4 regions of the Rheinheimera tilapiae genome follow, and region 2 is predicted to be linked to each of the others. Evidence: predicted binding sites of a transcription regulator. Region 2 holds the regulator's gene; each other region holds the start of a gene.
What was found. Region 2 encodes sigma-54, which starts transcription at its own class of promoters, with help from an activator protein. Its sites were predicted from a motif close to TGGCANGNTNCNTGCTT; they were not measured.
Positions count from the first base shown of each region.

Region 1: ACFFJP_RS12440 (TorF family putative porin) is a predicted target of sigma-54. The motif match lies at 3,190-3,206, and genes of this name have one in related genera.
Region 3: flgF (flagellar basal-body rod protein FlgF) is a predicted target of sigma-54. The motif match lies at 2,654-2,670, and genes of this name have one in related genera.
Region 4: ACFFJP_RS07825 (THxN family PEP-CTERM protein) is a predicted target of sigma-54. The motif match lies at 3,014-3,030, and genes of this name have one in related genera.

Region 1 covers NZ_JBHLXP010000003.1:336,091-344,289, reverse strand. The annotation lists gene ACFFJP_RS12460 (SPOR domain-containing protein) at 1-895, shown strand, start outside; gene ACFFJP_RS12455 (Dam family site-specific DNA-(adenine-N6)-methyltransferase) at 908-1,744, shown strand; gene ACFFJP_RS12450 (DUF2970 domain-containing protein) at 1,758-1,952, opposite strand; gene ACFFJP_RS12445 (hypothetical protein) at 1,968-2,249, opposite strand; gene ACFFJP_RS12440 (TorF family putative porin) at 2,398-3,117, opposite strand; gene rpe (ribulose-phosphate 3-epimerase) at 3,392-4,069, shown strand; gene trpS (tryptophan--tRNA ligase) at 4,198-5,211, shown strand; gene bdpA (BAR domain-like protein A BdpA) at 5,277-6,761, opposite strand; gene ACFFJP_RS12420 (carbon starvation CstA family protein) at 6,997-8,199, shown strand, end outside.
Region 2 covers NZ_JBHLXP010000003.1:569,935-578,133, forward strand. The annotation lists gene mlaE (lipid asymmetry maintenance ABC transporter permease subunit MlaE) at 1-620, opposite strand, end outside; gene mlaF (phospholipid ABC transporter ATP-binding protein MlaF) at 620-1,435, opposite strand; gene ACFFJP_RS13440 (KpsF/GutQ family sugar-phosphate isomerase) at 1,913-2,881, shown strand; gene kdsC (3-deoxy-manno-octulosonate-8-phosphatase KdsC) at 2,881-3,438, shown strand; gene lptC (LPS export ABC transporter periplasmic protein LptC) at 3,435-3,992, shown strand; gene lptA (lipopolysaccharide transport periplasmic protein LptA) at 3,979-4,467, shown strand; gene lptB (LPS export ABC transporter ATP-binding protein) at 4,469-5,194, shown strand; gene ACFFJP_RS13465 (RNA polymerase factor sigma-54) at 5,244-6,722, shown strand; gene hpf (ribosome hibernation promoting factor) at 6,752-7,039, shown strand; gene ptsN (PTS IIA-like nitrogen regulatory protein PtsN) at 7,066-7,521, shown strand; gene rapZ (RNase adapter RapZ) at 7,518-8,199, shown strand, end outside.
Region 3 covers NZ_JBHLXP010000005.1:383,154-391,352, reverse strand. The annotation lists gene flgB (flagellar basal body rod protein FlgB) at 1-67, shown strand, start outside; gene flgC (flagellar basal body rod protein FlgC) at 67-480, shown strand; gene ACFFJP_RS18095 (flagellar hook assembly protein FlgD) at 491-1,183, shown strand; gene flgE (flagellar hook protein FlgE) at 1,206-2,546, shown strand; gene flgF (flagellar basal-body rod protein FlgF) at 2,701-3,444, shown strand; gene flgG (flagellar basal-body rod protein FlgG) at 3,468-4,256, shown strand; gene flgH (flagellar basal body L-ring protein FlgH) at 4,272-4,949, shown strand; gene ACFFJP_RS18070 (flagellar basal body P-ring protein FlgI) at 4,965-6,053, shown strand; gene flgJ (flagellar assembly peptidoglycan hydrolase FlgJ) at 6,055-7,269, shown strand; gene flgK (flagellar hook-associated protein FlgK) at 7,302-8,199, shown strand, end outside.
Region 4 covers NZ_JBHLXP010000001.1:1,805,803-1,814,001, forward strand. The annotation lists gene ACFFJP_RS07810 (patatin-like phospholipase family protein) at 1-193, shown strand, start outside; gene ACFFJP_RS07815 (PEP-CTERM/exosortase system-associated acyltransferase) at 351-1,229, shown strand; gene ACFFJP_RS07820 (FAD-binding oxidoreductase) at 1,299-2,969, shown strand; gene ACFFJP_RS07825 (THxN family PEP-CTERM protein) at 3,102-3,911, shown strand; gene prsT (XrtA/PEP-CTERM system TPR-repeat protein PrsT) at 4,274-7,030, opposite strand; gene ACFFJP_RS07835 (phosphopantetheine-binding protein) at 7,107-7,370, opposite strand; gene ACFFJP_RS07840 (AMP-binding protein) at 7,516-8,199, shown strand, end outside.

The DNA.
Region 1 (8,199 bases), 230 kb from region 2:
TCAGCTGCAACAAGGGGATGGCATCGGTACACTGACTTATCTGCCAGAAGAGCAGGAAGTCGCTGGCACTGTGACTCAAGTCAAAGAGGCGCCACCGCCGCCGCCGGCCGAGAAAGCCGTAGTTGAACAATTGGTCAACCAACTGGAAAAAGCTGAACGTGGTACCGCGCAGGCGAAAGGTCTCGAGAAGCCGGTAGATTTCACCGAACAAAGCGCTCCGGATCTTACTGGCGCTAATAAAGAATCTTCCGCAGCTGCTGAAGATGCGTCATTAACGCCGGCTACGCAGCAAGCGACCAGTACAACAGACACTGCAGTTGTAGAAACGACACAACCGGTGGTGGCTGAGACGCCGCAACAGGATTTAGCCGCTGAGATCAGCGCTGAAGTCGGCACTGTAGCCAGTACAACACGCCCTGCGACTTCGTTGCCGGAAGAAGCCACAGTCGAGTCTGAAATGGCGGCAGAATCAGGTAATATTACGACGCAGCGAGCGCCAGCCACGACGACAGCAGTTACTGAGCCAGTAGAAGATTTAGCGGCAGAAGCGTCGGCAGAGTTGAATCAGGCACCAATCGATACTCAGACGAAGTCTGGCGGTGCATACCGCTATAGCGAATCTGATCTGTTGTCATTGCCGGGCACCCAATACGCACTGCAATTGGTGGTGTTTTCCAATGATACAGCGCTGCAGAGTTTCCGTCAGTCGTACAGCAATCTACAAACTTATACCTATGAGCGGAAAAAAGACGGTAAACGACAGCTGGTTGTAGTGATGGCGCCTTTCTCTAGCGCGATTGTCGCTAAACAACAGACGGCGCAACTACCGGTGCCTTTACAGCAAGGGTTCGCCAAGCCGATCAGTGATATCCATAGTGAAATCAGTACTAACTAATGGGCAGCTGCGTTGACTAAAGCCGTAAAAATAGCCAAACAACGTGCTTTCCTGAAATGGGCAGGCGGTAAGTACAATCTGGCCGAGGCGATCCGTCAGCACTTGCCGGTTGGCGATTTACTGGTTGAGCCTTTTGTCGGAGCCGGTTCAGTATTTCTCAATACCGATTATCCTGCTTATGTTCTGAATGACATTAATGCAGATTTGATCGGATTGTACCGGTTATTGCAAAGTCAGCCAGATATGCTGATTGGCGCAGCACAGCAGTTTTTTACTCAGCAGAACAATAACAAAGAACGCTTCCTTGAACTCCGTCAGCAGTTTAATCAGAGCGAAGATTTACTTGAACGCTCTTTATTGTTTTTGTATCTGAACCGGCATTGTTTTAACGGCTTATGCCGCTACAACCAGTCCGGTCTGTTTAATGTACCTTTTGGCAAGTATAAAAAACCGTATTTCCCGGCTGCAGAGATGTGGCGTTTTGCCGAAAAAGCGCAAAAAGCCGAGTTTACCTGTCTGAGTTATCCGGAATTATTTGCCCGGCTGCCAGCGCCGCCGACAGTGATTTATTGTGATCCACCTTATGTGCCGTTGTCGAAAACGGCGAGCTTTACCTCTTACGCAAAAAACAGTTTTACTTTTGATGATCAGGCGGAGCTTGCCAATCTGGCAGAAGCGGCACAAGCGGCCGGTCATACTGTGGTGATTAGTAATCACGATACGCCGTTGACCCGGAAGATCTATGCCGGCGCTGAACTGGATTCAATCCAGGTTGGACGCTCTATTAGTCAGAAGGGTAGCAGTCGCGGAAAAGTCGCTGAATTGTTTGCTATTTACCGACAGAAGTAAGCCGACGCTAGGTTCAGCTGAGTACCCAACGCACGATCAGCATTAAACCCAGTACAAAGCATAATGTGACAATCACGCCGGCAATAATATAGGGCAGAGGATCTTGGGTCTGAAAGTCTTGTTGGCGTTGTTGTTCAGATTGCACACCGATAAAAGCGCCGAACACAGCTTTGAGGATTTGTCTGAGTCCGGGCTTAGTGCCTGTCATCAGCAGAAGAGGCCGTTATTCACTATCTTGGTGGGTATGTAGCCGGTTCAGTAATTCCAACAAATCAATAAAGTGGAATTGGGTAGAGCGGCTATGACCTTGCGCCCAGCCTAACCAGCTTTGTTGTTGGGTGCCGTCACATTGAAGTTGCAGGGTTTCAATTCCCGACTCCGCCACCACAAGCTGTTGTTGGCAGCTGGCCATAGCATTCTGCTGTTCCGGACCTTGAGAAATCGCGATAGCGACTGTCAATGGCAGCAGCAGCAACGCAGATTTCAGCAGAGTTTTTGTTTTCATCAGAACGTCCATGCAAATAATAACTGGTGGATTTTACGCCAGCCCCTTGGCTGTGGCAAGAAAAAAACCGGCGGCCTTGCGGCTGCCGGTTCGGGTCGTGGACAAAGGCTGTTTTTTTAATTTTTTATGATGTCGTATCTTTCTGTTGTCAGAAAGTCTTGCTCAAACTCAGTACTAAGCGGCCATCACACAGATCGCAGCCCGCACTGCCTTCGATATTCGTTGACGCAAATTTCAACTGCACGGCGGAACCCAATACCGAAGTACCTAAACCAACACTCCAGTCCAGATACGCATCACCGCGCAATGGGCCGGCGGCAACAAAGGTATTGTACTCAGCGTTGTCGGCAAATTGGTTGTGGCCGAGGTGCAACAGCAAACTTAAACTGTCATGCAACACGTAGGTGTAGTCTGCTGACAGGTAGTAGTACTCATTAACGCCAGACGCAAAATAGTCATCTGAGTAGGCGAAACCAAGGACTAAGTCTTTGTAAATAAACTTAGTATAGAATTCGTTGAAGTTAAACTGGTCGGTTTCATTGTCGCCGTTTGGATAGCGGTATTGCATTGCACCGACGTCAATGGTCCAGTCTTCGTTAATTTTTCCGGTCCAACCGGCCAGAATGTCCAGCTCCATGGAGCCATTGCCGAATTTAATATTAGAGGCCCAGGTGGACAGGTAAAATCCAGACTCGCCAGTCAGCGTCATACCGCCTTGCAAGGCCATGCCTTCATTCGTCTGTGAAATACCACGGAACAGATAGTCAGACACATAACCCACGTTACCGGTCAGTGTGGCGGCTTGTGCAGCACCGCCAAAACAGCTGGCGACCAATAATGCGATAGCGCCCAGTTTTTTTCCCTGCATCAACGAACTTGTTGTTTTAGTTGCCATTGTTTTCATTTGCTTTGCCCTTATCTGTAATGGTCGCCAAAGGTAATTCCAGTTCTGTGCCATCAATGAAAGATGTTTTATTTCAATAAGATAGACTTTTATCGCTGAATCAACCAGCGGTAAATGCGCGATAGTGGTGCAGAGTTGCCTGTTTTTTGGGCGCTTCGTTGGATGCATCATCGGTAAAGCGGCTGCGCGGCGCTATGAAATCGGCTACAGTGACGACTTTGCAAGCTGGGAGAGACGAATGTTACCGTTTTGGATAGCCCCTTCTATTTTGTCGGCGGATTTAGCCCGCCTCGGTGATGATGTAGCCCGCGTGCTGGCTGCAGGCGCCGATGTCGTGCATTTTGATGTGATGGATAACCACTATGTGCCGAATCTGACCTTCGGCCCGATGCTGTGCCAGGCACTGCGCAACTATGGCGTCACGGCGCCGATTGATGTGCATCTGATGGTGGAACCGGTGGATAGCCTGGTGCCGCAATTCGCCAAAGCGGGTGCTTCGATCATTACCTTCCATCCGGAAGCGTCGCGCCACGTCGACCGCACTTTGCAGCTGATCAAAGATGAAGGTTGTCAGGCTGGTTTAGTGTTTAATCCGGCGACGCCGTTGAGTTATCTCGATTATGTGTTGGACAAGGTGGATGTGATTTTACTGATGTCGGTAAATCCGGGCTTCGGTGGCCAAAGCTTTATCCCGGCGACGCTGGATAAATTGCGTCAGGCGCGTCAACTTATCGACCAGAGTGGTAGACCCATCCGGCTGGAAGTCGATGGTGGTGTTAAAGTCGACAACATTGCAGCCATTGCCGCTGCCGGTGCGGATATGTTTGTCGCGGGTTCGGCTATTTTCAGCCAGCCGGATTACCAACAGGTGATCACGGCGATGCGCACGGAGTTAGCCAAAACCCGTCCAGCTTGAGCAGAAGCTCACATGGACCAGCCTTGCAACGGGCGTGGCAAAGCTGGCCGAACCGGTTATAATCGGCGCAATTTTTTGACAATACTGCCAAGCAGATGATGCAGTATGCAGACAGGATCCCAGCGTTCATGCAGAAGAATACGGCCAAACCTATCGTTTTATCCGGCGCGCAGCCGTCCGGTCAGTTGACTATCGGTAATTATCTCGGCGCCTTGCGTCAATGGGATCGGATGCAGGATGACTATGATTGTCTGTATTGCATTGTTGATTTACACGCTATAACGGTCCGTCAGGAGCCAGCCGCACTGCGCAGCGCTTCGCTCGACTCTTTGGCTCTGTATCTGGCATGCGGGATTGATCCGAAACGTTCTGCTGTATTTATGCAGTCGCATGTACCTGAGCACAGCCAGCTGGCGTGGGTACTGAACTGCTACACCCAATTCGGTGAACTGAGCCGGATGACGCAGTTTAAAGACAAATCAGAACGCCATAATAACAACGTCAATGCAGGCCTTTTCACCTATCCGGTGTTAATGGCTGCTGACATTCTGCTTTACCAGGCCAATCAGGTCCCGGTCGGTCATGACCAGAAACAACACCTGGAACTGGCCCGCGACGTTGCGATGCGGTTTAACGCTTTGCACGGCGATATTTTCACTGTGCCTGAGCCGTATATCCCGCCAGTTGCAGCACGGGTCATGAGCCTGCAGGAACCAACCAAGAAGATGTCAAAATCAGACGAAAATCCGTGGAATTTCGTTGGCTTGCTGGAAGATCCAAAGATGATCAGCAAGAAGTTCAAAAAGGCGATGACGGATTCTGAAGATCCGCCACGTGTGTATTTTGATATCGACAACAAACCGGGTGTGGCTAACCTGCTCAGTATCTTATCGGGCGTCACCAACAAATCAGTGGATGCACTGGTCAATGAATACGAAGGCAAAATGTATGGCCACCTGAAAGGTGATGTCGCGGATGCGGTCATTGCACTGCTGGAACCGGTGCAACAGCGTTTCCACGAACTGCGTAATGACCACAGCACTTTACAGCAAGTGATGCAGGCAGGGGCTGCGGAGGCGCGTCGTCGTGCGGCAGCAACTTTAGCCAAGGTGAATGAAGCAGTTGGTTTTGTCCTGCCTTAATTCGTGAAATCGTCATAGCAAAAAGCCCCGCTTGCGGGGCTTTTGTTTTTGCCGCACTGTACTTGTTACAGGTAGGCTTTACTGAAAGCTTCTTTCGATTCTTTAATGTAAGCCCGTGCTTTCTTGGCGTGATTTTCCCAGGCCGTTTTGTCGGCGCTGTCGGTGAACGGATTTTGCTCCGGAGCGATGGAACGTTCAAAACGATCGTAAAAAGTGAGTGCTGCTGCGGTGACCTGATTAAACCGCTCTTTGTATTCCTGCACACTTTCTAATTGTTCGGATGTTTTCAGCAGATACTGCACCAGTTCGGTGTTCTGTTCGCGATCATGCAATTGTTGCGCATGATTGCCGATATTGCCTGCAATTTCGCTGCTGATACTGCCACGAATACTCTCTTCTTTGCTCATGACCCGGCCGAAGTTTTCCTGCGTCCGCGCAAGGCCGGCATGCTGAATATAACTGCGTAGTTGTTTGTCTAAATCTTTGCGATAGCTTTCCACCAGCTTTTGCATATTGCCTAGTTCGTTATCAAGCGCATTGACCTGCTGCAACTCTTTTTCCAATTCGTTGAGAAAACGCTCAGCATTTTCGTAAATCTTCAGACCGTTTTGCTCGGCGAATTTGCGGTCTTTGCGGTTTAAATCGGCGTTTTCGTAATTGGATTTATCAAAAGTCGCTGCCAGAAAGGATTTAAATGGCTCGGCAAACGCGGAGTAAGTGCCGCCACTGACCACGTTGAGCGTGGCAGTTGCCAGATCACCAAAGGGTTTTACCATCGATGTCAGCCTCGCCTGTTGTAGCGGCGATGACACGCGTTTTGTATCACTGATGATGCTGCGAAACGAGGCATAAGCCATTGGATTCGACATTTTGTTGCGTTCAGAGCTGGCGAGAACCAGTGTGATGCTTGCATAGATTGCGTTGGCATACTCAAGATATTGCCGCTGCGTTTCCAGTTGTGCTGCGTAGTTCTGGCCCAAACTTTTGAACTGTTCCGCCTGAAGCTCCGGGTTCTTATTCTGCTTCAGACGGTCTAAAATACCGCTGACAATGCGCTGTTCGTTTTTCTGCAGCGCCACGTCCAGACCAATGCGTTCGATACTGACGTCATCCAGCGCAATGCCGCCATTGCTGCTTTCTATATCCAACCGGATAAATTTCCGGCCCGGGTCGTCAATCGAGATCCGGTGCGCCAGATAATCGGCGCTGCTGGCCGACATTTCAATCAAACCAATTTGTTGCCAGGGCGCATCTGCTTTTAAAGAGGCTGAACTTAAGATATTGATGCGATAGCTGGTATAGGCATTTTCCGGTTTGACCCAGAACTCCAGCATGCCAGGCTCGGTCACCAATGCTGGTGTTACCAGACTGGCTGGGCCGCGGCTGCAAAATAGTGCCTGTTGACCACTGCGGGCCAGTTCATGCTGCAGCTGACAACCACTTAAGATGTTCCAGCTACTGCTGCCTTCAAAGTCGGCTTTAAACACTGGCTGCGCCAGCACATTACCTGCGAATGCTAAAGAACTTAGGAACAGGGGAAGTACACGCATATTGTCCTCAATCAGGCCATAGAGTGGCGCCAACCTGCAGGCTGCCAGTTGCAGACTGTACCAAAGCTGAATCAAAGCAGCCAGAACCGGTTGGCGCATGAGGGTTTTGGCCAGCACAACAAAGTCGTCAATGCTGCGCCGACCTCTGGTGGTTGCGTTGACATCCGCGGGCGAACCCGATAGAACAGAACGTTAAAAAATAAACAAAAACAAAAACTTTCAGACGGGGATTTTCATGAACACACCGACCACTCCGATAGTACCGCAAGGCTGGTCGCAGCGCTTGCTCTGGCTTGGCATCGCCATCACAGGTGCAGCTGCGGCGGGCGGTATCGCATTGAACCGTGGCGAATCGATCAATGCGATCTGGTTTATTGTTGCGGCGATTTGTACCTACCTGATTGGTTATCGTTTTTACAGCGCCTGGATTGCCGCACGGGTACTGATGCTGGATGAAACCCGCGCCACACCGGCAGTGCGCCTTGCCGACGGTCGTGATTATGTGCCGACCAATCGCTGGGTGGTGTTTGGTCACCACTTTGCAGCTATTGCAGGCCCAGGCCCACTGATTGGACCGACATTAGCTGCGCAGTTTGGTTATTTACCGGGAACACTGTGGATTCTGGTTGGCAGTGTGCTGGCGGGCTGCGTGCAGGATATGGTGATCCTGTTTTGCTCGATGCGCCGGGATGGCCGTAGTTTAGGCCAGATGGCCCGTGATGAATTAGGGCCCATCGGCGGTTTTGCTGCGCTCCTGGCGACATTTTTAATCATGATCATCCTGATTGCGGTCCTGGGGTTGGTGGTTGTCAACGCGATGAAGCATTCGCCCTGGGCGACATCAACGGTGGCGGCCACCATTCCCATTGCGGTCTTTATCGGCCTCTATATGCGCTATTTGCGGCCAGGCCGAGTGCTGGAAGGCTCGTTATTAGGCGTGGTGTTGTTGCTGTTGTCGGTTGGGGCAGGGGGTTGGGTCGACCAACAAGCTGGCTTACGCGAATGGTTTAATCATCCGGGCCTGCCACTGGCGTTTGCCGTCATTGGTTATGGCTTACTCGCAGCGATTTTGCCGGTGTGGCTGTTACTGGCACCGCGGGATTATCTGTCGACCTTTATGAAGCTCGGCACGGTGATTTTGCTGGCAGTGGCTATTGTCATTCTGCAGCCGGAAATTAAGATGCCAGCGCTGACGCAGTTTATCGATGGCACCGGCCCTATCTTTGCCGGCAGCCTGTTTCCTTTTGTGTTTATTACCATCGCCTGCGGCGCTATTTCCGGCTTTCATTCGCTGATCTCGAGCGGGACCACACCAAAACTGCTGGAAAATGAACGCGATATCCGGATGATTGGGTATGGCGGTATGGCCTTAGAGTCCTTCGTCGCCATCATGGCGCTGATTGCCGCATGTGTACTGGACCCTGGTGTCTATTTTGCC
Region 2 (8,199 bases):
ACGATGCTTTTGATCACGCCATTAATAACATCCTGCTGGAAATCCACATTGGCCTGCATTGCTGACCAATAGCCGCCACCATCCACGCCGAGCCAGTCGACGCCAACCAGATGGCCACCCAGAATGCCGACAGCATTAAAAATCAGCGCCAATAACGGCATACTGATGACGCCAGCCCAGAACCGCGGCGCGATGACGCGACGCAGTGGATCAACTGCCATCATCTCCATACTCGACAACTGTTCCGTGGCTTTCATCAGACCGATCTCTGCGGTCAGCGCACTGCCGGCCCGACCGGCAAACAGCAACGCCGTCACGACAGGTCCCAGTTCACGCAACAGACTGAGCGCCACCAAAGGCCCTAACATCTGTTCGGCACCGAACTTAGCCAGAACGGTATAGCCCTGTAGCGCCAGCACCATGCCGATAAACAGGCCGGATACCAGAATGATCAGCAAAGACAACACGCCGACCACATAAATCTGTTTCATATACAGATGCCAGTTTTTCAGCGGCCGTGGCCGCCCCCATAAGGCACCAAACAACATCAGGGTTGCCCGGCCAAGGCCCTGCAATGTACCCAGTGTGTTGGCACCTAACTGCTGGATTTGCTTCAGCATCAGCGGCTTAACTCCATTAATTCAGTAGCATAATCGGCTGCTTTAAAGTGGAACGGCACAGGCCCGTCCGCTTGTCCCTGCAGGAATTGTTGCACCAACGGTGATTCATGCTGACGCAACTGCTCAGGAGTCCCGTGGCCAATGACACGGCGTTCCGCCACCACATAAACGTAATCAGCGATGCTCATCACTTCGGCGACGTCGTGCGATACCACAATAGAAGTCAGCCCCAGCGCATCGTTCAGCGAGCGGATTAACCGGACTATCACGCCCATCGAAATTGGATCCTGTCCGGCAAATGGCTCGTCGTACATAATCAATTGCGGGTCGAGCGCAATGGCGCGGGCCAATGCCGCACGACGCGCCATACCACCGGATAATTCGGCCGGCATTAAATCCCGGGCACCGCGTAACCCAACCGCTTCGAGCTTCATCAGCACCATAGTGCGGATAATCGCTTCCGGCAGCCGGGTATGTTCGCGAATAGGAAATGCGACGTTGTCGAACACCGACATCTCGGTAAACAACGCACCACTTTGGAACAACATGCTCATTTTTTTACGGGCCTGATACAGCTCCTGCCGGCTGAGCGTTGGAATATCAGCCCCTTCAAACAGGATTTTGCCGCTATCTGGCTTTAACTGACCGCCGATCAAGCGCAGTAAAGTGGTTTTACCGATGCCGCTTGGGCCCATGATCGCGGTGACTTTGCCACGCTGAAATTGCATGCTCATGTCGTCATAGATGACACGTTCGCCGCGGCGGAAAGTCAAATTCTGAATATCAACCAATGGTTTATCCAAACCAAACTCCATTCGTTTCACGCTATGCACATTCCTGGCCGGAGTGCTGATTCCGGTCCCTGCACTGGCAGGCGGGAAAAAACGGCGCAATATACGGGGACTGTCAGTACTATGCAAGGCAAATGCCTAATTAATCACCGCATTTTAACCGCATTCAGCGCCGGCGTCGCTCTGAAAAATTGTAATCATCAGTTGCAGAAATTCGAACTGTTGACATTTACTTGACCCAACGCCCGCAGAGGCGTTGTTCTGATCACTGATCAGCTGCTGAAATAGCCGTCGCAACACCGAGCGTTGAAGCCTGCAAACGGCCATCGGTTCAGGTTTTTTTGCAATTACCGGACAGAAACTGGAAAATGCTGCGTCATCAACGCCTGCTTTCAGTGTGCAGCTGATTGCATTTGCTTATAATTCGCATTTTGCCGGCGTTAACTGAATATCAGCTTAATAAAGCTGTGGTGTCGGGCACGAAAGGGCTGGAGGATTGGGGTGAGCACGAACTTTTGCGAGACCGCCACGCGAGTGCTGGATATTGAGGCCAAAGCAATCACTGGCCTTAAAACATATATTAATCAAGACTTTAACGATGCCTGCCAATTATTTTTTAATACCCGGGGCAGAGTCATTGTCAGTGGCATGGGCAAGTCGGGCCATATAGGTAATAAAATTGCCGCCACATTGGCTTCAACTGGTACACCTGCCTTTTTTGTTCATCCGGGCGAAGCCAGTCACGGCGACCTCGGGATGATCACACAATCCGATGTGGTGCTGGCATTATCTAATTCCGGTGAAACCGAAGAAATTTTGAAGTTGTTACCGGTGCTAAAACGTCTGGGGATTGCGATTATCGCGATGACCGGTAACCCGGATTCTACGCTGGCAAAGCTGGCTGACATTCATTTATGTGCCCGTGTCGAGCAAGAAGCCTGCCCGCTTGGCTTAGCTCCGACTGCAAGCACCACCGCGGCTCTGGCATTGGGTGACGCTATCGCCGTCGCCTTGCTGGAAGCTCGTGGTTTTTCCGCCGATGATTTTGCCCTGTCTCATCCGGGTGGCAGTCTCGGCCGCCGTTTGTTACTGCGCATCAGTGATGTAATGCACGATGGCAGTCAAATTCCCCTGGTTGACGAGCAGGCAACGATTTCAGCAGCGCTGCTGGAGATTTCCCGAAAAGGTCTGGGCATGACCGGCGTATTAAACGCACAAGGTCAATTGGCCGGCATCTTTACCGATGGTGACCTGCGGCGGATCCTCGACCAGCGCATTGATATTCATCAGACGCTGATTGTCAGCGTGATGACACGTAACTGTGTCACAATCCGGGCAGAAATGCTGGCCGCTGAGGCGCTGAAAATTATGGAGCAAAAGAAAATTAATGCCCTGATGGTAGTCAATGCCGAGAAAGTGCCGGTCGGCGCTTTGAACATGCATGATTTGTTGCGTGCAGGAGTGCTCTGATGACACTGGGTTATCGCGAACTCTATCAGCCCCTAAGTGCCGAAGTAGAAGAAAAAGCACGCCAGATCAAGCTGTTAATTTGTGACGTCGACGGGGTTTTTTCCGATGGCCGCATTTACCTCGGCAATGACGGCGAAGAACTGAAAGCGTTTCATACACGGGATGGTTATGGCGTGAAAGCACTGCGCCAAGCCGGCATTGAAGTCGCTATTATTACTGGCCGGCGTTCATTGATTGTTGAAAAACGCATGCAGGCTTTGACAGTGCAGCATATTTTTCAGGGGCAGGAAGATAAAATGCCGGCATATCAACAACTAAAGCAGCAGCTGAAGCTGGAAGACCAGCAAATCGCTTATATAGGCGATGACTTATCCGATTGGGCCGTGATGCAACATGTGGGTCTGTCTGTCGCCGTTGCCGATGCTCATCCGTTGTTACGCCATCAGGCGGCCATGACAACTAGCCTGCCTGGTGGATTTGGCGCTGTACGTGAACTTTGTGACCTGTTATTACTCTCTCAGCACAAGTTTGGGAATTTCTCAGGAAGCAGCACATGATCAGGCAATTGCTCTGGTTATTTCTGGTACTGACCGGCGCCACAGTGTTATACAGCTGGATTGAAGCGGCTGATGAGCCAAAGCAAAAACCGGTAGAACGTGAATTGGTACCGGATTTTGTCGCCTACCAGCTGACCCGGCGCAGTTTTGACAAAGACGGTAATTTGTCCGGCCAGGTCAAAGCTGCGCAGATGGCGCATTTTGAGCAGCTGGGTCAGATCCAGTTTGAACAACCGGCTTACACGCTGTATGAAGATCGACAACCACGCTGGCAAATTAGCAGTGCTCAGGGTGTGTTTTATCAGGATAACAAAGTGATCCTGGAGCAAAATGTTCAGGTGGATAACCTGCATTCTGACGAAATGTTCAAACAAATTCAGACAGAACAGCTGGAAATGCTGCTCGATACGCAAATGCTGCAAACCGACCATCCGGTACTGGTACTGGGCCAGAGTTTTCAAATCCATGGTCAGGGTTTGCAAGCCGATTTAGCCGCGCAAAAATTGCGCCTGTTCAAGCATCAGGGGACGGTATATCAACATGAAAATCAATAAGCTGGGTTGTTTGTGCCTGCTGTTAATCAGTATGACAGCCGCGACAAAAACAACCGATTTCAGCGAACCTATTGAAGTCAACGCCGACCGCAACGAAGCCAGCCTGAAACAGCAAATGCTGGTCTACTCTGGCAATGTCATCGTCAAGCAAGGCACCTTATTGATTAAAGCTGAAAAGCTGACAGTCGATCGCTCCGCCGGTGAAGGTAAAGAAGTCTTCATCGCTGTCGGGCAACCTGCGGTGTACTCACAGGTGCTGGATGGTGACAAACCGATCCAGGCCAGTGCCGAGGAAATTCGTTATGCGATGGCAACCCGGGTGCTGACACTGACCGGTAAAGCGGAAATTACCCAAAGTGGCAGCCTGGTACGTAGCGCCAAAATTGAATATGACCTGCTGAAACAACAACTCAGTGCCGAAGGTGAAAAAGGCAAAGAGCGGGTCACAACTATCTTTACCTCTGAAGGAAAATAGGGTGAAAAAGCTTGTTGCTGCGCACCTGGCGAAGAGTTACAAAGGCCGCCAGGTAGTCAAAGACGTCAGTCTGGAAGTCGGTGCCGGCCAGATTGTTGGATTATTAGGTCCAAATGGCGCCGGCAAGACCACCACATTTTATATGATTGTTGGCCTGGTGCCGTCTGACAAAGGTCAAATCACTTTGGGCGGTAATGACATCACTTTTGACCCGATCCACGCCCGCGCCCGTCAGGGGATCGGTTATTTACCGCAGGAAAGCTCGATTTTCCGCAAGTTAACGGTGTTTGATAACCTGATGGCTATTTTACAGATCCGTAAAGATCTGAGCGAAGACCAGCGTGAACAAACTGCTGACGAACTGCTGGATGAGTTTAATATCACCCATATCCGTAACAGTCTGGGCATGAGTCTGTCCGGTGGTGAACGGCGTCGGGTAGAAATCGCCCGCGCTTTGGCTGCCAATCCAGCCTTTATTCTGCTGGATGAACCTTTTGCCGGTGTGGATCCAATCTCAGTGCTCGACATCAAAAAAATCATTCAGCACCTGCGTAATCGTGGCATCGGCGTATTAATTACCGACCATAATGTCCGCGAGACCCTTGATGTTTGTGAGATCGCCTATATCGTCAGTCATGGGGAGCTGATCGCCTCTGGTACACCGGCTGAGGTATTAGCCAACCAGCAAGTCAGAGATGTATACCTCGGTGATCAATTCAGGCTATAGTTAGCAAAAAACCAGTCCCCAGCTGGTCGTCAGGAGTGACAAGAAGTACATGAAGCCATCTTTACAACTTCGGCTTGGACAGCAATTAACAATGACGCCTCAGCTGCAGCAAGCTATCAAGCTGCTTCAGCTGTCGACCATTGAATTGCAACAGGAAATCCAGGAAGCACTGGACGCCAACCCGCTGCTCGAAGCCGAAGATGAATTTAGTTTTTCCGAAGCCCCCAGCGGCAATGAATTGCAAAATACTGACCCTGCGCCTGAACACAACAGCGCTGATGAATATGCTGAACCGGAAGTGCCGGATAGCAGCGAGTCAATGACCGAACAGAACATCAAAGAAGATTTGCCACTCGACAGTAACTGGGACGACCTGGTCAGTGCAGCCCCGGTCTCTGGCACAGGTTCACCAGACGAAGATACTGTGTTCCAGGGCGAGACCACCGAAACCCTACAAGATTATCTGCGCTGGCAAATGCAGCTGACACCGTTTAGTGAAACAGACCGCGCCATTGCCGAAATTATTATCGAAGCCATCGACGAAAACGGCCTGCTGACCATCAGCTGTGAAGACGTGCTCGAATCGCTGGGCCTTGATGATATCGAAGCGGACGAAGTGGAAGCCGTGCTGAAACGGATCCAGCTTTTTGACCCGGTTGGTGTGGGTGCCCGCACAATCCAGGAATGTCTACTGATTCAGTTGCGCCAATTTGACCCGCATACGCCTTTCCTGAAAGAAACCTGCGAAATAATTAAGCATCACAGCGAATATTTAGCGAATCGTGATTTCCGTTCTCTGATGCGCGTGTCTAAACTGAAAGAGGATGATCTGCGTGAAGTGATGCGACTCATCCACAGCCTGAATCCCCGCCCTGGCGCGGATGTGATCCGGCAGGAACAGCAGTATACGGTGCCGGACGTGTCGGTGAAGAAGGTCAAAGGCCGCTGGATGGTCGAACTGAATCCCGACGCCTTCCCGAAAATCAGAATTAACGAACAATACGCGGCGATGTCGCGACAAGTACGCAATTCATCAGACAGCCAGTTTATCCGCTCGCATCTGCAGGAAGCCAAATGGTTCCTGAAGAGTCTGGAGAGTCGCAACGAAACGTTATTAAAAGTGGCCAACTGTATTGTTCAGCAACAACAGGCGTTTTTTGAACATGGCGAAGAAGCCATGAAGCCGATGGTGCTGAATGATGTGGCAGAGATGGTCGGCATGCACGAATCAACGATTTCCCGGGTCACTACCCAGAAATATATGCATACCCCGCGCGGAATTTTTGAACTTAAGTTCTTCTTTTCCAGTCATGTCAGTACAGAGAGCGGTGGCGAATGTTCGTCAACCGCAATCCGGGCCTTTATTAAGAAATTGGTGGCGGCGGAAAATCCGGCCAAACCGCTCAGTGATAGCAGAATGGCCGAGATCCTGTCGGAACAGGGGATAAACGTCGCGCGGCGCACCATCGCCAAGTATCGGGAATCTCTTTATATTCCGCCGTCTAATCAACGTAAGAGCTTGCTCTAAGTAAGTGCTCACCTAAGAAGGAAATGTCTATGCAAATTAATCTAACTGGTCGTCATGTAGAAATTACTGCAGCACTGAGAGAATATGTAGACAGCAAATTTGCCAAGCTTGAAAAGCATTTTGAACATATCAACAATGTGCATGTTGTGCTCAATGTCGAAAAGTTAAAACAAATCGCCGAAGCCAAACTGCATTTAAACGGCGGAGAGGTGTTTGCGCAGTGTGAAGATGATAACATGTACGCCGCGATTGACCTGTTGATCGATAAACTGGATCGTCAGGTCATCAAACACAAAGAGAAGATTTCTCGTCACTGAACTCTGGATTTATGAACCTAAGCTCAATGTTATCGGAGGACTGCACAAAAAGTGCGGTCCTTTTTAATAGTAAAAAACGCATCCTTGAATACGTCGCGGAGCTTGCACACCAGCATATGCCGGAATTGTCCGAGTCCACAGTATTCGAAGCGCTGATGGCGCGGGAAAAGCTGGGCTCAACCGGTATTGGCGGCGGCATCGCCATTCCTCATGGCAAACTGAAAGGCGTGACAACCCCTGTGCTGGTGTTTGTTGTCAGTCAGGATGCCATTCAATTCGATGCAATTGACAATCAGGCCGTGGATATATTCTGCGCCATCCTCATTCCGGAAAATCAGTGCCAGACGCATTTGACGACGTTAGCCGGCATCGCCCGACTGCTCAGTCAAAAGGATCTGACGCGAAAAATCCGTCATGCTGGCACGGATCAGGCACTGTATCAGTTGCTGCTCAGCCATGCTGACACAGGCAGCGCCAAATGAAATTACTGGTGGTTAGCGGCAGGTCAGGTTCAGGTAAATCCGTCGCGTTACGGGTGATGGAAGATTTAGGCTACTACTGCGTTGACAATATTCCGGTCAATTTGTTGCCCACCCTCGCCAATGCGGTGATGGGACAATATGAACGTGTCGCCGTCAGTATCGATGTGCGCAACTTACCGCAGGAACCGGAGGAACTCACCGAGATCCTGTCGTATCTACCGCGTAAAGTTGAACTGACCATCCTGTACCTCGATGCCGACCATACCAGCCTCATCAAACGTTTTAGTGAGACCCGCCGGCTACACCCGCTGTCGCATCAGGCGATGTCACTGGACGAAGCCATTCAGCGCGAGCAACAGTTACTGGACCCAATATCCAGTCGCGCCGATCTGTATATCGACACCACAGAACTAAACGTACATCAGCTGACCGAGCAGTTACGCGAGCGGATCCTCGGGCAGAAAACCGGTCGCTTGGTGATGTTATTTGAATCTTTTGGCTTTAAATACGGCATTCCGAAAGACGCAGACTTTGTCTTTGACGCCCGCTTCCTACCCAATCCACATTGGGAACCTGAATTGAAGATCCTGACTGGTCTTGACCAACCAGTGAAAGATTATCTGGAAGCGCAGCCGGTGGTCGCGAAATATACCTGGCAAATTAACAGCTTTATCAGCA
Region 3 (8,199 bases), on a different contig from region 2:
AAGCTCCCTTCAGTTTTTGAACAGTAAAATTAGTGGATTAAAGAAAGCTTTAGGAGGGCAATCCTGATGAGCTTATACAGAGTTTTTGATATTGCCGGAACAGGATTGACTGCACAGGCCCTGCGATTAAATACGACTGCCAGTAACATTGCCAACGCGGAAAGTGTCAGCTCAAATTTAGAGTCGACCTATCGGGGCAGGCATCCGGTGTTTGCAGCTGAGTATGACAATGCAATGTCGGAACAAGGCGCTGGCGTTAAAGTACTTGGGGTCGTCGAGAGTGATGCACCACTGAATAAAGAGTACAACCCGGCCCACCCGCTCGCAGATGAGAACGGATTTATCTACAAACCAAATGTAAATGTGATGGAAGAGATGGCCAACATGATTTCTGCATCACGCTCTTATGATGCCAACGTGCAGGTCGCTGATGCAGCAAAACAAATGCTGAGCCGGACTCTGACCCTTGGTCAGCGTTGATAAGGAGTAAATGATGACCACGGTTTCTAATACAAGCGGTAGTAGTTATATCGATAGCTTAAAGGGCGTCAATGATGGCGCAAAAAAAGAAGACAGCGGGGCGTTAACCCAGTCTGACTTTTTTGCTTTGTTGACGCAACAACTGGCGTTTCAAGACCCAACCAAGCCAGTCGAGAATGATCAAATGATTGCTCAAATGACCAGTTTTACGATGGCCGATGGCATCAGTTCATTGAATACCAATTTCAAAGATTTTGCTGCCAGCATGAATTCAAATCAGGCTCTGCAGGCATCCAGTCTGGTTGGACGTAATGTAAGGGTCAATTCGGATACTCTTATTTTTGATGGCACCAACAAGTCTTATGGCGCTATTGAGGTACCAGGAAAAACCACCTCAATGAAAGTCAGTATCTATGATGCCAGCGGTGCTCTGGTGAAAAGCGATACGGTGTCGAACCCTGACGAAGGTAAGTTCGAGCTGGCATGGGACGGAACAAATGAAGCGGGTGTGAAACAAACAGCTGGTCTGTATACGATGAAAATCGACGCCACCGTCGATGGTAAAAGTCAAAGCCTGGTGACGTCGAGCTATGTACCTGTTGCGAGTGTCACACTCGGCACTTCAACCGCAGACATGAAACTGAATTTACTTGGCCTTGGTGCCAAAAAAATGTCGGACATTTTAGAAATTGCAGCAGGCTAATGCCTGACTATCGAGGTGAACTATGAGTTTTAATATTGCATTGAGTGGTCTGGCTGCGGCCCAGAAAGATCTGGATACCACCGCAAATAACATCGCTAACGTGAATACGACTGGTTTTAAAGAATCCCGTGCTGAATTTGCCGACGTATATGCTGGCTCAATTTTTTCTCCAGGGCGCACCAAAGTGGGTGATGGTGTCACGACGTCACAAGTCGCACAACAGTTCAGCCAAGGGGCGTTGAAATTCACGCAAAACTCGCTGGATATGGCAATCACCGGCGATGGCTTTTTTGCTCTGACTGCTGATTTGGCCTCGCGAGATATGACCTTTACCCGCTCCGGCGCGTTTAAACTCAGCAAAGATAATTTTATTGTTGATAATAACGGCAACTTTTTGCAGGGCTACCCTGTTGATCCGGCTACGGGGTCAGCCAGTTCAGTCAGCCTGAGTACAACCAAACCGATCCAGATCCCAAGCACTGCTGGCGCCCCACGGTCGACGAATAATGTCTATATGACGATGAACCTGAATTCGACGATGACGGCACCAGCGGGCGGTTGGCCAGCATTTAATCCGACTGACAAAGCAACCTATAACAATGGTGCCACAACATCTACCACTGTCTATGACAGCTTGGGTGAACCACACGTGTTGTCATTCTATTTCCGTCGGACAGCGACTGCGACAGACAATGATTGGGAAGTGTTTGCCGTGTTTGATGATAATACTGCGGCCCCACCAGGAAACGCGACGAATGGCGCTTACTTTGGTACAGGTACTTTGCTGAGGTTTGATGCCAATGGTCTGCCGGAGTCTCCAACTTCCACGTCGATGCCAGACCTGGTGATCCCATCCGCTGCGTTAAACACAACAGCGTACTTAACGAATGGCGCTCAGTTTACTTCTAACCTGACGGTTAATTTTAGTAACTCTGCAGGGACGAATTTCCCAACGCAATATGCCAGTAAGTTCGAAGTAGGGTCTCTCAATCAGGATGGCACGACCGTCGGTCGTTTGACCAGTATTGATATCGATGCATCAGGCAAAGTGATGGCTAGTTATAGTAACGGCGATCAAACATTCTTGTCTCAGGTCAGTATGGTAAAATTTGCCAATCCACAAGGCCTGACGCAGGCCGGCAATACATCCTGGAAGCAAAGTCTGCGCTCGGGTGAAGCGCTGGCAGGGGAAGCCAATACCGGCACCCTTGGCGCTATCAACTCTTCGGCTTTGGAAAGTTCCAACGTCAACCTGACCAACGAGCTGGTTGATTTGATTGCTGCGCAGCGTAACTTCCAGGCTAACTCGCGGGCACTGGAAGTAAACAGCTCGCTGCAACAGACAGTCCTGCAGATCCGCTAATTTAGCCGTTGATTTGAAAACCACCTTCGGGTGGTTTTTTTGTTTTACGGCAGCAGTTATTCGGCACTATGTTGCCGCAAGCCTTATCCGGCAAGGCTTTCTCATTGTGGCACCATCCTTGCTTTAACTTATTGAGCACACAAGGGGGATCACTATGGATCGCATGGTTTACATCGCAATGACGGGCGCTAAAGAAAATATGAATGCGCTGTCAGTGCGGGCTAATAACCTGGCTAATGCCAATACCGTTGGTTTTAAAGCAGATTTAGCGCAAGCGCGCGCCATGCAGGCTTTCGGCGATGGCCAGCCAACCCGGGTGTTTGCGCTCACTGAAATGCCAAGTCAGAATTTTGACGCCGGCGAAATCAAAGTCACGCAGAACGAACTAGATGTAGCTATTCAGGGCGACGGCTGGTTCGCGGTTGAAGATGGTGAAGGTAATGAAGCCTATACCCGTGCCGGCAACCTGCAAGTCAGCGCTCAAGGTTTTTTACAGACCTCGTCAGGTCTCAATATTATCGGTGAGGATGGGCCTATTGAGGTGCCTCAGCCGATGAGCAAAATTGAGATCACCAAAGACGGTGGCGTTAATGTATTACCACGCGGAGCACCTTCAACCGCAATGGTGGAAGTTGCTCGGATCAAGTTGGTAAAGCCAGAAAATCAGGACATGTTTAAGGGCAATGACGGCCTGTTCCGACGCAAAGACGGTGAAGCAGCTGAAGTTGACCCGACAGTGAATTTGCTCAGCGGTGCCGTCGAAGGCAGCAATGTCAACGCGGTGTCTGAAATGACTTATATGATCAACCTGCAAAGGCAATATGAGCTGCAGGTAAAAATGATGAAGACGGCCGAAGATATGGACCGTCAACATAATCAGGTACTTCGTATCATCTAGAGCTTAAAGCTCAGGAGGACTCTATGCATCCGGCACTTTGGATCAGTAAAACCGGCTTAGACGCCAAACAGCGCGACATTTCGGTGATCTCTAACAATTTGGCGAACGCCAGTACAGTTGGCTACAAAAAAAGCCGCGCTGTGTTTGAGGATTTGCTGTATCAAAATATCAACCAGCCAGGCGGACGTTCGTCGCAGAACTCAGAGTTGCCGAATGGCCTGATGATTGGTGCCGGGACCAAAGTGGTCGCGACGCAGAAAAACTTCAGTCAGGGCAATCACATGAACACTGACAATGCGTTGGATGTGATGATTCAGGGACCAGGATTTTTTGAAGTGTTGATGCCAGACGGCACCATTTCTTATTCCCGTAACGGCCAGTTCACAACGGATAACGAAGGTAATCTGGTCACATCCGGCGCAGGTTATCAGATCCAGCCAACTATCACTATTCCGCCTGAAGCCACCGAAATCACCATTTCTCAAGATGGTGAGGTGTCAGTGAAGCTGCCTGGACAAGTCGAAAATGCCGTGTTGGGTCAGCTTGTTGTGACCAATTTTATCAATCCGGCAGGTCTTGAACCTATCGGCCAAAACCTGTTTAAACAAACCGGCGCCAGTGGCGACCCGGTGCAAGGCGTACCAGGTATTGAAGGTATCGGTTTTATTGTACAAGGCGCATTGGAAGCATCTAACGTCAATGTGACTGAAGAGTTGGTAGGCTTGATTGAGAGTCAGCGCGTCTATGAGATGAACTCCAAAGTTATCTCAGCTGTAGATCAGATGCTGAGTTTTGCGATCCAGCAGCTCTAAGTGCAAGGGGGATTTATGCGGCAGTTATGGCTGGTGTTGTTGTGTTGGGGGTTGGCATCTTGTGCTACCTATACGCCGGAAGCATTTCCGGATGATCCTGCTTTTGCGCCGTTGCCGCCAGAACCTGCAGCAAAGCCGGTGCTAAATACCGGTTCTCTGTATGCCAATGGTTTGTCCAATGGTCTGTATTCAGATAACAAAGCCCGGCGTGAGGGCGATATCATCACAGTGGTACTAAAAGAAAATACTCAGGCCTCGAAAAAGGCTAAAACCGAATTTGGTAAGGACGCCAGCAACTCTGTTGACCCGATGATTGGTCTTGGCGGGCGTAACGTGTCCGTGGCGAACAATACTTTGCAGCTGGGGATCAATTCCAGTAGTGAATTTAAAGGCGATTCGAAAGCAGACCAAAGTAATAGCTTAGTCGGTGATATTTCAGTGAATGTGCTGCGGGTGATGGCAAACGGTAATTTGGTGATCCGTGGTGAGAAATGGCTGACATTAAACACCGGGAAAGAATATATCCGCCTGACTGGCGTGATCCGGCCAGAAGATGTCGATTCGCGCAATACTGTTGAATCGACCAAGATTGCTAACGCCCGAATTGAATATAGCGGTACTGGTGCCGCGCACGGCGGACAAGGTCCTGGTTGGCTGACCCGGTTCTTTTCAAGCGCACTGTGGCCATTCTGAGGCAAGGGGTAATTTATGTCTAAGTACATGTTCAGTTTACTGTTGATTCTGCTTGGCACGTCGGCTCAGGCGGCACGTGTCAAAGACGTGGCAACTGTCGAAGGTGTACGTCACAACCAACTGGTTGGTTACGGTCTGGTGGTTGGTTTACCGGGGACTGGCGAACAAAGCCCTTTTACCGAGCAGAGTTTTAAAACCATGCTGGCGAATTTCGGCATCAATTTACCGGCCGGGATGAAAGCACAGATTAAAAACGTCGCAGCCGTTGCAGTGACTGCAGAGTTGCCACCCTTTGCCAAACCGGGCCAGAATCTGGATATCACTGTGGCTTCTGTCGGCAGCTCCAAAGGTCTGCGTGGCGGACAGTTATTACAGACTTTTCTAAAAGGGCTGGACGGGCAGGTATATGCCGTTGCACAGGGTAGTCTCATCGTGTCAGGTCTTGGTGCTGAAGGGGCCGATGGTTCACAAGTGGTGGTCAATACGCCAACAGTTGGCCGTATTCCGAATGGCGCTACCGTTGAGCGTGAAGTGCCAACGCCATTTGCACAGGGCGACTACATCACATTTAATTTAAATCGTGGCGACTTCACGACCGCCAAAAATCTGACAGCAGCCATTAATCAGTTTATTGGTGCTGATACTGCACGCACACTTGATGCACGTTCAGTACAGGTGCGCGCGCCGCGCGATATTGATCAGCGGGTGTCTTATCTATCCACGCTGGAAAATCTCAGTTTTGAACCTGCCTCCGATGCCGCCAAAATCATAATCAATTCGCGCACCGGCACTATTGTGATTGGTAAAGACGTGCGGCTGTTTCCGGCAGCGATCACGCACGGTGGTATGACAGTAACCATTGCTGAAAACCCAACTGTAGTGCAACCGAATGCATTAGCCGGCGGTCAGACGGCTGTCGAGCAAAATACCATTATTGATGTCCGGCCGGATAAATCGCGGATGTTCAAATTTGACCCCGGCACCACACTGGATGAGCTGGTACAAACTGTGAATGCAGTGGGCGCAGCCCCTGGTGACCTGATGGCTATCCTGGAAGCACTGAAAGAAGCTGGCGCTATCCACGGCGAACTGGTGGTGATCTAATATGGGCGCGCCACAAGTAGATGTGTCGTATCACGACCTCTCCAGTCTGAATGATATCCGAGCTTTAGCCAGCAAGGATAAAGTCGGCGCGATCCGGCAGGCGGCACAGCAGTTTGAATCGGTTTTTATGGGCATGCTGATGTCGAGTATGCGCAAAGCAAACCAGACGTTTGAGGAGGATAACCCTTTAAACAGTCAGGCGACCGGATTTTATCGCGATATGTACGATAGTCAGCTAACTGCAGAGTTATCAAAAAAGGGCACGCTGGGACTAGCAGATCTGATGGTACAGCAATTGGCTCCAGAAGCAGCAAAAAGTAAAGCGGCGAGCCTGGTATCCACATCCAATCAGTTTTCTGAACAGACAGAAAAATCGTTGCCACTGGAAAAGATGGTGCACGCCAAAGTACTGCCTAAGCATCAGGCGATGAAACTTGATGCAGAACGTATCATCTATCCGGCGCAACATAGCATTGAGATTAAACCTTCGACGGCGGGTGCCGTCACTGCGCTTGACGGACAGACAGAGATTCCCGTAGCTGCAAGTCCAGCAGTGGCAGGCTTGCATCAACTGGGTGCGGAGATTGTCGTCGCACAATCCATCGTTCCGGCAAAAGCCGGTCAGTCCTCCGTTACTACGATGGCGCAATCCACACCGCCGCTGATTTCGGTTGCTACAGACGTCGAAACAGCAGATCCACTTGCTGCGTTGCAAGGACCTGAAGCCGAGTTTGTCCGCAATATTTTGCCAGCAGCGCGCCAGGCTGCCCGTCAGCTCGGACTAGAGCCTCTGGCATTGGTGGCGCAGGCTGCACTGGAAACCGGTTGGGGTCAACGTATGTTAAAAGCCGCGGATGGCCGTGAAAGTTTTAATCTTTTTGGCATTAAAGCGCATGGCGAATGGCAGGGCGATGTGGCCGTGGTGGATACATTAGAATACCGGCAGGGTATTGCCCGGCAGGAAAAAGCAAAATTTCGGATTTATCAGGATGTTCAGGCCAGTTTGCAGGATTATGTCGATTTTATTCGCCAACAACCGCGTTATCAGGATGCAGTAGCGGTCAGTCATGACGCGGCGAATTATTTCCAGCAGCTGCAAGCTGCTGGATATGCGACGGATCCAAATTATGCACAGAAGATTTTACAGGTGATGAATGGTTCTGTGCTTAAAGAGGTACGGAATTTGCTGAAAAACTCAGGTCAAACAGCGTTGTGAACCGGTGCAATGCGCCTGAACAGGAGTAAACCATGGCTGATAATTTATTAACGATAGGCACCTCAGGTGTCCTGGCCAGTACAGGCTTGCTCAATACCACCGGTAATAACATTAGTAACCTGAATAGCAAAGGTTATGTCCGGCAAAGCACTGAATATCAGTCGTCGATATTGGGGCTCGGCGTCGGCCGGGGCACTACCAACCGGCTGGCCAATGAATTCTCTATGTTGCAATTGCGGCGTGATACATCCGCTTTAAGCTATAACCAGCAATTTCTGACTGAAGCTAGTCGGGTCGATACGTTGTTCTCCAATACATCTAACAGCATTTCCAGCGGCATTTCGGATATGTTTAAGCAACTGCAATCCGCTAACAATGATCCGGCGAATACGTCTTCGCGTCAGTTAGTGATGGGCAGTGCACAAACTCTAATAAGTAAATTCAATACCTTATCTAGTATCGTATTAGAACAACGTACATCCATTAACCAGCAGCTGGATAACCTTGTCTCTGCCGCCAATGCGCAAATCACCACTATCGCTGAAATGAATAGGCAGATTTCAGCATATGGTACTGGCACCAACACACCGATGCCGTTGGATTTGTTGGATAAACGTGATGAAGCATTGCGTCAATTATCTGAGATGGTTGAAATCAGCACACTTGATGCAGAAAATGGTGAAAAGCTGGTATTTCTCAACACCGGACAGTCGGTGGTATTGCAACACGGCAAATTCAGTCTGATGAGTGCTGTGGGCAATCCTGATCCCGAACGTAAAACTCTGCAACTGCAACTGGACTACAACAGTAATGTGATTGGTGAAGTTGAGAGTCAGACACTTGGCGGCAAAATTGGCGGCTTACTGGAATTCCGGGCGCAGCTGCTGGAACCGACCCAGAACAAACTAGGTCAGTTGGCGCTGGGTCTTG
Region 4 (8,199 bases), on a different contig from region 2:
GTATTGGCACAACACCGTACTGATTAATACCGGCGACGTATCGTCAGTAGATTTTGCCTTGCCAGTGGCAAAAAAAGAGGAACTATTACGTCAGGGCTATGATACAACCATGGCAGTGATCCCACATAAGCTCGGTTGGATCCGTACTGAAGTGGCGACGAGTCAGCGGGAACGTCAAGTAGGTTTGTCATAGCACATCGATTTTCTATACTAAAGGATCAGGACCTGATATCAGCTGCTAAACGCGATTTATGTGTTGGCACTTTGCAGTTGAATCGAAGGGATGGATAGCACCACGGTTGAGTCATGTCGTGCTTGCCGGTGAACATTGAGGAATCTGTCAGGTTTTTATGAAGCATTTAAAGAAACTACAAGAACTGCCTATAGTCGGAACTTTGGTGAAAAAAGCTATTGGTGCAATGGTTAGTAATAACGCCAGTAGTATATCGAAGCATTTTTCGCAGTTCCTGCAACCGCAATTGGCGTTAACTGAAGAGTTAAAGCAGAAAGTCTATAACGTCAGGCATCAGGTTTATTGTGAAGAGTTAAAATTTGAACCGGAACGGCCTGACCGGGTGGAGCTCGATGATTTTGATGCGCATTCGATCCATTGCTTCGTACGACATATGTCCAGTGGCAATATGGCTGGCACGGTTCGCTTGATCACATCTGCAGATGATTCAGAGTTACTACCTATTGAGAAATATTGTCTGCACTCTATTACGGACCATGAATTCAGCCCGGCAGCTTTCCCGCGCAATAAGATCTGTGAAATCTCACGTCTCGCGGTACTTGAACAGTTTCGTCGACGGGAAGTGGATAAGTTCAAAGGCGCCGCGACCGGTGCAATCAACGTCGAAGCTTATTCCGAAACAGAGTTACGTTGTTTTCCTTATATTGCTATTTGCCTGTATTTTGCCGCTGCATCGACGGCATTTCATGCCGAAAAAGAACACGCTTTTGTCATGATGGAGCCTCGTCTGGCGCGCAGTCTGGCGTTTGTCGGGATTAAATTTCATCAGATAGGCCCTGTCATTGACTATCATGGTCGGCGGGCACCATTTTATATTAACAAACCTATGTTATTTGACGGTTTGTCTCCGGGTTTCAAGAAGTTATTAAACGAAATTGAAAAGTCTCTGGCAAATTCAGTCAAAGAACACGGTTTTACCGATGGCCCGTTGGAGCCAAAAAGAGACTCAACGAAAAGTATGCTCCCACAGCGTTGAGTTGACAGGAATATATAATCAGCGGCAGTCACATCGGGCTGCCGTTTTTATTGCGATAAGGACCTCAGGATGAACAACGATCCGCAATCAGCTACGCTGGCTCTTATGAAATGGCGTCAGTTACTTGGCGATGAGTATGTCATTACAGACTCTGAACCGTTGAAGTTGGCATCAACTGCAACTTTTGCCACAAGTGCGGCGGTAACCGCAATAGTTAAACCTGCCCGTGACCAGGTTGCAGCGGTTGTTGCAATAGCGGCGGAATTTAATATTGCTTTGTATACCATCAGCTCAGGTAAAAATTGGGGTTATGGATCCAGAGTACCCAGCATTCAGCACGCAGTTTTGCTTGACTTGGGGCGTTTAAACGAGATTTCTGGTTACGATCCTGAGCACCATCTGATCACTGTTGGGGCTGGAGTCACGCAGCGGCAGTTGGCAGACTTTCTGTTGGCACAAGGCGGCATGGATTGGATGGATTGTACCGGCTCGCATCCTGATTGCAGTATTGTCGGCAATACGGTTGAAAGGGGATTTGGCCATACCCCTTATGGTGAGCATGCAAATTTTATCGGGGCCATGGAGGTTTTGCTGGCTGATGGCAGGATCATAAAGACCGGTTTTGGTCGGTTTGATGGCGCAAAAGCCAGCGGAATGTACAAATGGGGATTAGGCCCTGCACTTGACCAGTTGTTTCTGCAATCAAACCTCGGCATCGTATTGAGCATGACTATCTGGTTGATGCCAAAGCCGGAGAAATTCGTAGCGTTCTATTTATCTGCGTCAAATGAAACTGCGTTAGAACAGATTGTTCAGGCATTGGTACCGCTGAAACGTAGCGGCGTGATTACCAGTCTGCCGCATATCGCAAACGCCTATCGCGTATTGGGCGGCATGCAACAATACCCCTGGCCATTTGTTGAAAAAAGATCAGTTCAATTTCCATTACCGGGTGATATTACCGAACAACTGAAAAAGCAGTGGCAAGTAGGTACCTGGAATTTGTCCGGAGCACTCTATGGCACCAAGGAACAAGTTGCCAATGCTAAAAAGCAAGTCCGTAAATCGTTAAGGCGGGTGAAAGGGGCAAGACTTAATTTTATCAGTGACGAACTATTGCGGTTTATTGAGATTTTTCAAAAGCCGATTGCATTCGTTACCCGGATGGATTTACCGGGTATGTTGAAGGTGTTGCGACCAGTCCAGAACATGATGAAAGGCCAGCCCAGTGCACAATTTTTGACTAGCTCATACTGGCGAATGAAAACTGTGCCAAATGGTCGCTTTGATATGGACAAGGACAACGTTGGACTGATTTGGAGCGCGTTTGTCGCGCCAGCGGATGCGAAAAATGCACGTCAACTGATGGATATTGTCGACACAGTATTACCAGAATTTGGTTTTGAACCAGCGGTGACTCTGACGCTGTTAAACGAGCGGTGTATCGATGCGGTCGTCAGTATTTCATTTGACCGCACTGCTAGCGCGCCTGACGGACAGCGTTGGGATGAGCTCGCATTGCAATGTCGCGATAAGTTGTATCAATCAATGTTTTCCTGTGGATTCTACCCATATCGCACCGATGTCAGCAAAATGGCCGAAATGGTGCACTGCGGAGATCCACAGTATCTGCAGGTCTTAGCAGATCTAAAACATGCTTTGGACCCGCACGGCATTTTAGCGCCGGGACGGTACATCGCATCAGCGTCAGAAAAGTTTACAAGTCAAGTAAGCATTTAAATGAGGCGTTGTGTAAGTTGCTGTATTTTAATGATAAATAAAGTTGGCATGCCAGTTGCTTTATCTCTGTCAGTAATAGTTTTAGCCTGGCAGTAACTGGTAGGCGAGTCAAAAATACAAGGTGGTAGTAAAATGAAATTTAAAACTCTTTTATCAGTAAGCGCTCTGTCAGTTGCAATGTTCGCAGGTTCAGCACAAGCAGCTGTGATCCCAGCTCTGCAATTCGCAACTCAATCTGGCTGGTTAGCTGATGGTGTGAATTCTTCCAGCAAGCAAGCAAATGGCACCATTTACGATTGTGCTGCTGGTACAACAGATGCTGCAAACGGTTGTGGTCTGACTTTCACAGGCGCAGCTGGTCTGCCAAATGCGTACGATACAGTTTCTTGGGGTTCTACAACTGCAAAAAGCAGCCTGAATATCGCTTCTAAAACTGACGTTCTGGTTACCAACGGTGCTTGGGTTCAAACTGGTTTAATCACTCACTCAAACAAAACAATTCCAACAGGTTCACGTTCATTGTACAAAATGGACCTGGAAACTCTGTTTGCAATCGTTAACCCACCACTGGGCGCGAATTCAGCAACAGTTGGTATTCAGTTCAACGAAACTCCAAACCTGGGTGACTTGTCAAAATGTGCAGGCCCACAATTATCTACTACAGGTTGTGATGACACGTTCCTGATCAAACTGAATCTGCCAGCAATCAACTTCTGGGTTGGTGCTGAACACTATAAGATTTCTTTCAAGCTGAACCCATTGTCAGGTGTTACTCAGTCTGTAGTAAATCCAGACGGTTCTATCTTACTGGTTACTCGTGAAGGTACTAACAACCAGCTGGAACTGTTAGCTCAACTGACTATGTCTGTTCCTGCACCTGCTACAGTAGGTATGTTAGGTCTGTCACTGGTTCTGCTTGGCCTGCGTCGCCGCGCAAAATAATTGCGATAGTTGCAGCACCTGATGTTGCAACATAAATAAAAAACCCGGATGGAAACATCCGGGTTTTTTATTGCCAGAATTGACATACCAGTACTGCAGCAACCCGGCACACTTATTCAATCCTGCTGTAAGCTACATTTTTGCTTGGCACATAGCCTTGGCTATGACTGGCAATTTATCCGTTTAGAAGTACAAGACTGTTGTTCCAATTCAGCTTTATTTTCAGGGAGTTGAATTGGGTCGGTAACGTGAATGTGAACTTTCGCCCAAATGCCAAACCATTGCAGCCAGCGTCAATCAGAGCCAATAAAAAACGGATGCCGAGAGCATCCGTTTTTAATGTTGAGCAAGCCACCTGATGTTTAGTTCAGCTTTGCTTTCAGAGCGTTAACCTGAGCTGCGGATATGGACTTATCACCGGCAATTTTATCTAAAATCGATTTCGCTTTATCCTTCTCGCCTTTTTTGATCAGCCCATCAGCGTAGTTTAATAACACCGCTGCATTATCTGGCCGGATTTTTAACGACTCTTCGAACTTCAGTAGAGCGGCGTCGACTTTACCCGATGCAAGCAGTACCGCGCCATGTGTGTCGAGTACATCCGGATTCCGTGGCGCTAATTTTATGGCACGTTCAATATACTGAGTGGCTTCAGCCAGCTTGTTGGAATCAAGTAGAGTCCAAGCCAGATTGTTTAATACTGCAACATTGTCAGGCTCTTTAACCAATAGTTGGTTAAACATCTCAATCGACTTGTTCTTATCGCTCTTCAGCATCAGGTTGGCATAAAACAGCTGAAGTGGACCGTCATTAGGTTTAGTCGTGAAATGCTGTTCTACAAACTGCTGAGCTTTTGTCAGATCTCCGGCACGTTCATAAGTATCGGCAATCATCAATGCCGCCATCGTTGACTGGCTTTGCTGATAACTTTCTGTCAGCGCGACCAAGGCTTCTTTTGGTTTGGCTGCAGCCAACAAGATCCGGCCTTTGATAAACTGCACATCAGCTTTACCAGCCTCTTCGGCTGGCAGGGTTGCTAGCAGCTTCAGTGCTTCGTCATTCTTGCCATTTTCTGCCAGTAATTGTACCTGAGTACCAAATAACACTTTGTCTTTAGGCGACTTTTTCAACTCTTCTGTAGAAACGGCAAGCGCTTTTTCAATCTGTTTGTCCAGAATGAGGGCGCGGATATAAGTGTAGACTGACTCGCGCTCGGCGGAGTTCATCTGATACCACTGCGCGGCGACAGCCAACGACGCTTTGATATCTTTTTTTACTGTCCGTTCATGTTCAATCAGTAAGGCCCAGTGTAAAGCGTGACGTTCTGCTAAGGGTTGCTTGCTTTCTTCAAGTACTGTCAGTGCTTTATCTTGCTGTTTTTGATCAACTAACATCCGGGCATATAACACGGCCACGTTATAGTTGGCTGCATCTTGTTTATAGAGTGCTTCAGTGCGTTTTAGTGCTGAACTATCTGCCTCTGTACGCGTCATCGCATAAAGTTGCTCTAGCGCAGGCAAATATTGTGGATGTTTATCCAACAGCGTTTCTAAAGTGGCTTTTGCCGCGGCATTGTCTTGTTTTGCCTGTTCAGATACTGCTTTTAACAGGTAGGTGAAAGGTAACTCACTTTTTGCAGCCAATGCGTCTTGAATGTACTGCAAAGCAACGGCGTCATTGCCTTGTTGCAAAGCCGAAAATGCCAGCATGTTCAGGCCTTGCACTTTCATCTTTTCATCTTTCAACCATTCTTTGGCCAGAGCCTCGACTTCTTTGTATTTCCCTTGCTGCAAATATGCTGAAGCTAACAACAGCTGCGGTTGTTGTTCTTTCGGCGCCATTTTGGCAGCTTGTTCGAGCAATGACAGACCTTGAGCTTCCTGACCTGGAATGCCGAGCTTTAACGCACCGATTGCGAGCAACTCCTGTTCGGATTTTGTCTCAGTCCCTTGCTCATATTTATTGATTAGTTCTTCGGCCGCGCCGTTGGCTCTTTGCTTCAACAGTTGAAACGCGGTAGCACTGACAAGTTGTACATCACTGGCGGCGGCTTGGTTTTTCATCAGTTGTTCTTGCGCTGCATCGGTGTTGCCGCTTTGCAGCTGCAGGGCGATATAAAGCTTTTGCGCCGGCGGGTAACTGTCCAGCTCGCCGCGAACGGCTTGCAGGTGGTTTAATGCCTGGTTACCCAGTCCCAGTTGTGAAGCCGCAAGCGCTGCCAGTACGCGGGTACTGACTGAACTTAATCCTGAGTTAATTGCCACTTCACTGTGTTCTTTGGCTTTCTGGAAATCTTTCGCTTCGAAGGCTATCACTGCTTTGAGATAGTTCGCTAACGGTTGTTTAGGAAACAGTTTGAGCAGTTTATCCAGTTCAATGCCTGCTTCTTTAAATTTATCCTGAGCGACATAGGTCTGAGCCAGTAACAACCGCGCCTGATGCCCGGACGGATTAATTTTCAGATATTCATTGAAGCTGGAGACGGATGCATCAAACTGGGCGAGTACGTTTTGTAACTTGGCGCGTAATAACAGCGCTTCCCGGTAAAGCGGATTGTTCGCAGGGATCCCACTAAGTGCAGTTAAAGCGGCTTCATGCTGCTTATCCATAATTTGTAGCTGTGCTGATGCCATTGCTTTGATACCGGCATCGCTATTTTGTGCCAAACGCTGCAATTCTGCTTTTGCATCTGCAGCTTCGGAGGCTTCGATTGCCGCCAGTGCTTGATACAGCTGGACAAAATCAAGATTCGTTGCAGAAATGCCGCTTTCTTTACTGAGTTCGGCCAGATTCGGGAATTGTCCGGCCAGGAAATAAGCCTGAGCGAGCGGTAAAGACAGTTCATTAATGTCGGCACCATATTGTCTGGCACGCTCCAGCTCTTTGGTCGCTGACAAGCCGTCACCAACTTGCAGATAAATCTGGCCCAATGTCAGACGAACTTTTGCGTTCTCCGGTTCTTGCTGTAATGCTGATTTCAATTCGATCACGGCCGCAGAATATTCCTGCTTACCGATAAAAGTCTGAGCGTCTTGCAGGTGCTGAGTGGCATCTTTTTTACCGCAGCCTTGCGTGACTAATGCGGCCAGAATACAGCTGACCAGGAGTGTTTTTTTCATCTGTGTAATCCTTTATACATTTACACGCGTTCTGCCACCGCTGTTTAGCAGCATCACGCCGGTTTGATTAATATGGTTAAGCGGTTTTGCCCAGTTTTTCTGTCATAAAATGGCGTAGCGAGCCAACTGTACTAAACAGATCTGCGCTGAGTTCTGCGTCGTCGAATACGACATCATATTGGTCTTCCAGTAATGTCAGAATGGTCATAATACTACTGGAATCAAATTCGGGAATGGCACCTAATAGCGGTGTTTGATCAGTCAGGTGGTGGTGGGGGCCTAATACCGATAACAGGATCTGTTCGAGCACCTGTCCGGTCTGAGGTTGTTGGTCCCTCATAGTCAACTCCAATGGACATCAGATATTTGCACAATGTACTCTAACACAGATTAATCATAGGCAAACCATTTTGCCGCCGGAAAAATGCTGCCTGTTTTCAGTGAATTGGCGCCATATCCGGGAATGCTGGCTCACAGGAAATTGCATGCTGCTGACCGACTCACTGGAAGGATTATTGCACCTCGGCGCAACACGCTGGCCGACGCAAAATGCGTTGAAAGACCAGCATGGGACTTTGACTTATGCTGAGCTGTTTGCACAGGTGCAGCAGCGTCGAAGCCAGTTACAGGCTGCTGGTTTACAGCCAGGCGATCGCATGATGCTGCAGTTACCCAAGCAACGTGAGCTGGTGATCGAGTTGTTTGCCACCTGGAGTCTCGGAGCTTTAGTGGTACCGGTGCATCAGGCGCTGAAACCGCAGCAATTACAATATATTGTGCAGGATTGTTCGCCACGGCTGGTGTCAATGACTGTGACCAGACGTCAGCAGCTTGCAGCAGAATTCAGCTTACCGACCGGTTGTGATTGGTTTGATAGCGCTGATCATACTGCTGACTTGCCGCAGCATAATAGCATTGTGCAAGCCGGCGGAATGTCGGCACAGCCAGCGGCGATTTTGTATACCTCAGGCAGTACCGGTTTACCCAAAGGGGTAGTGTTGTCACAGCTGAACTTGTTACTAGGTGCAGTCAGTGTCAGTCAGTATCTCGGCTTACAAAGCAGTGATGTGGTGCTGGCGCTGTTACCCTTTAGTTTTGATTATGGTCTCAATCAGTTATTAAGCGCGTTCAGCGTGGGCGCCACAGTCGTGTTGCTGGACTATTTGCTG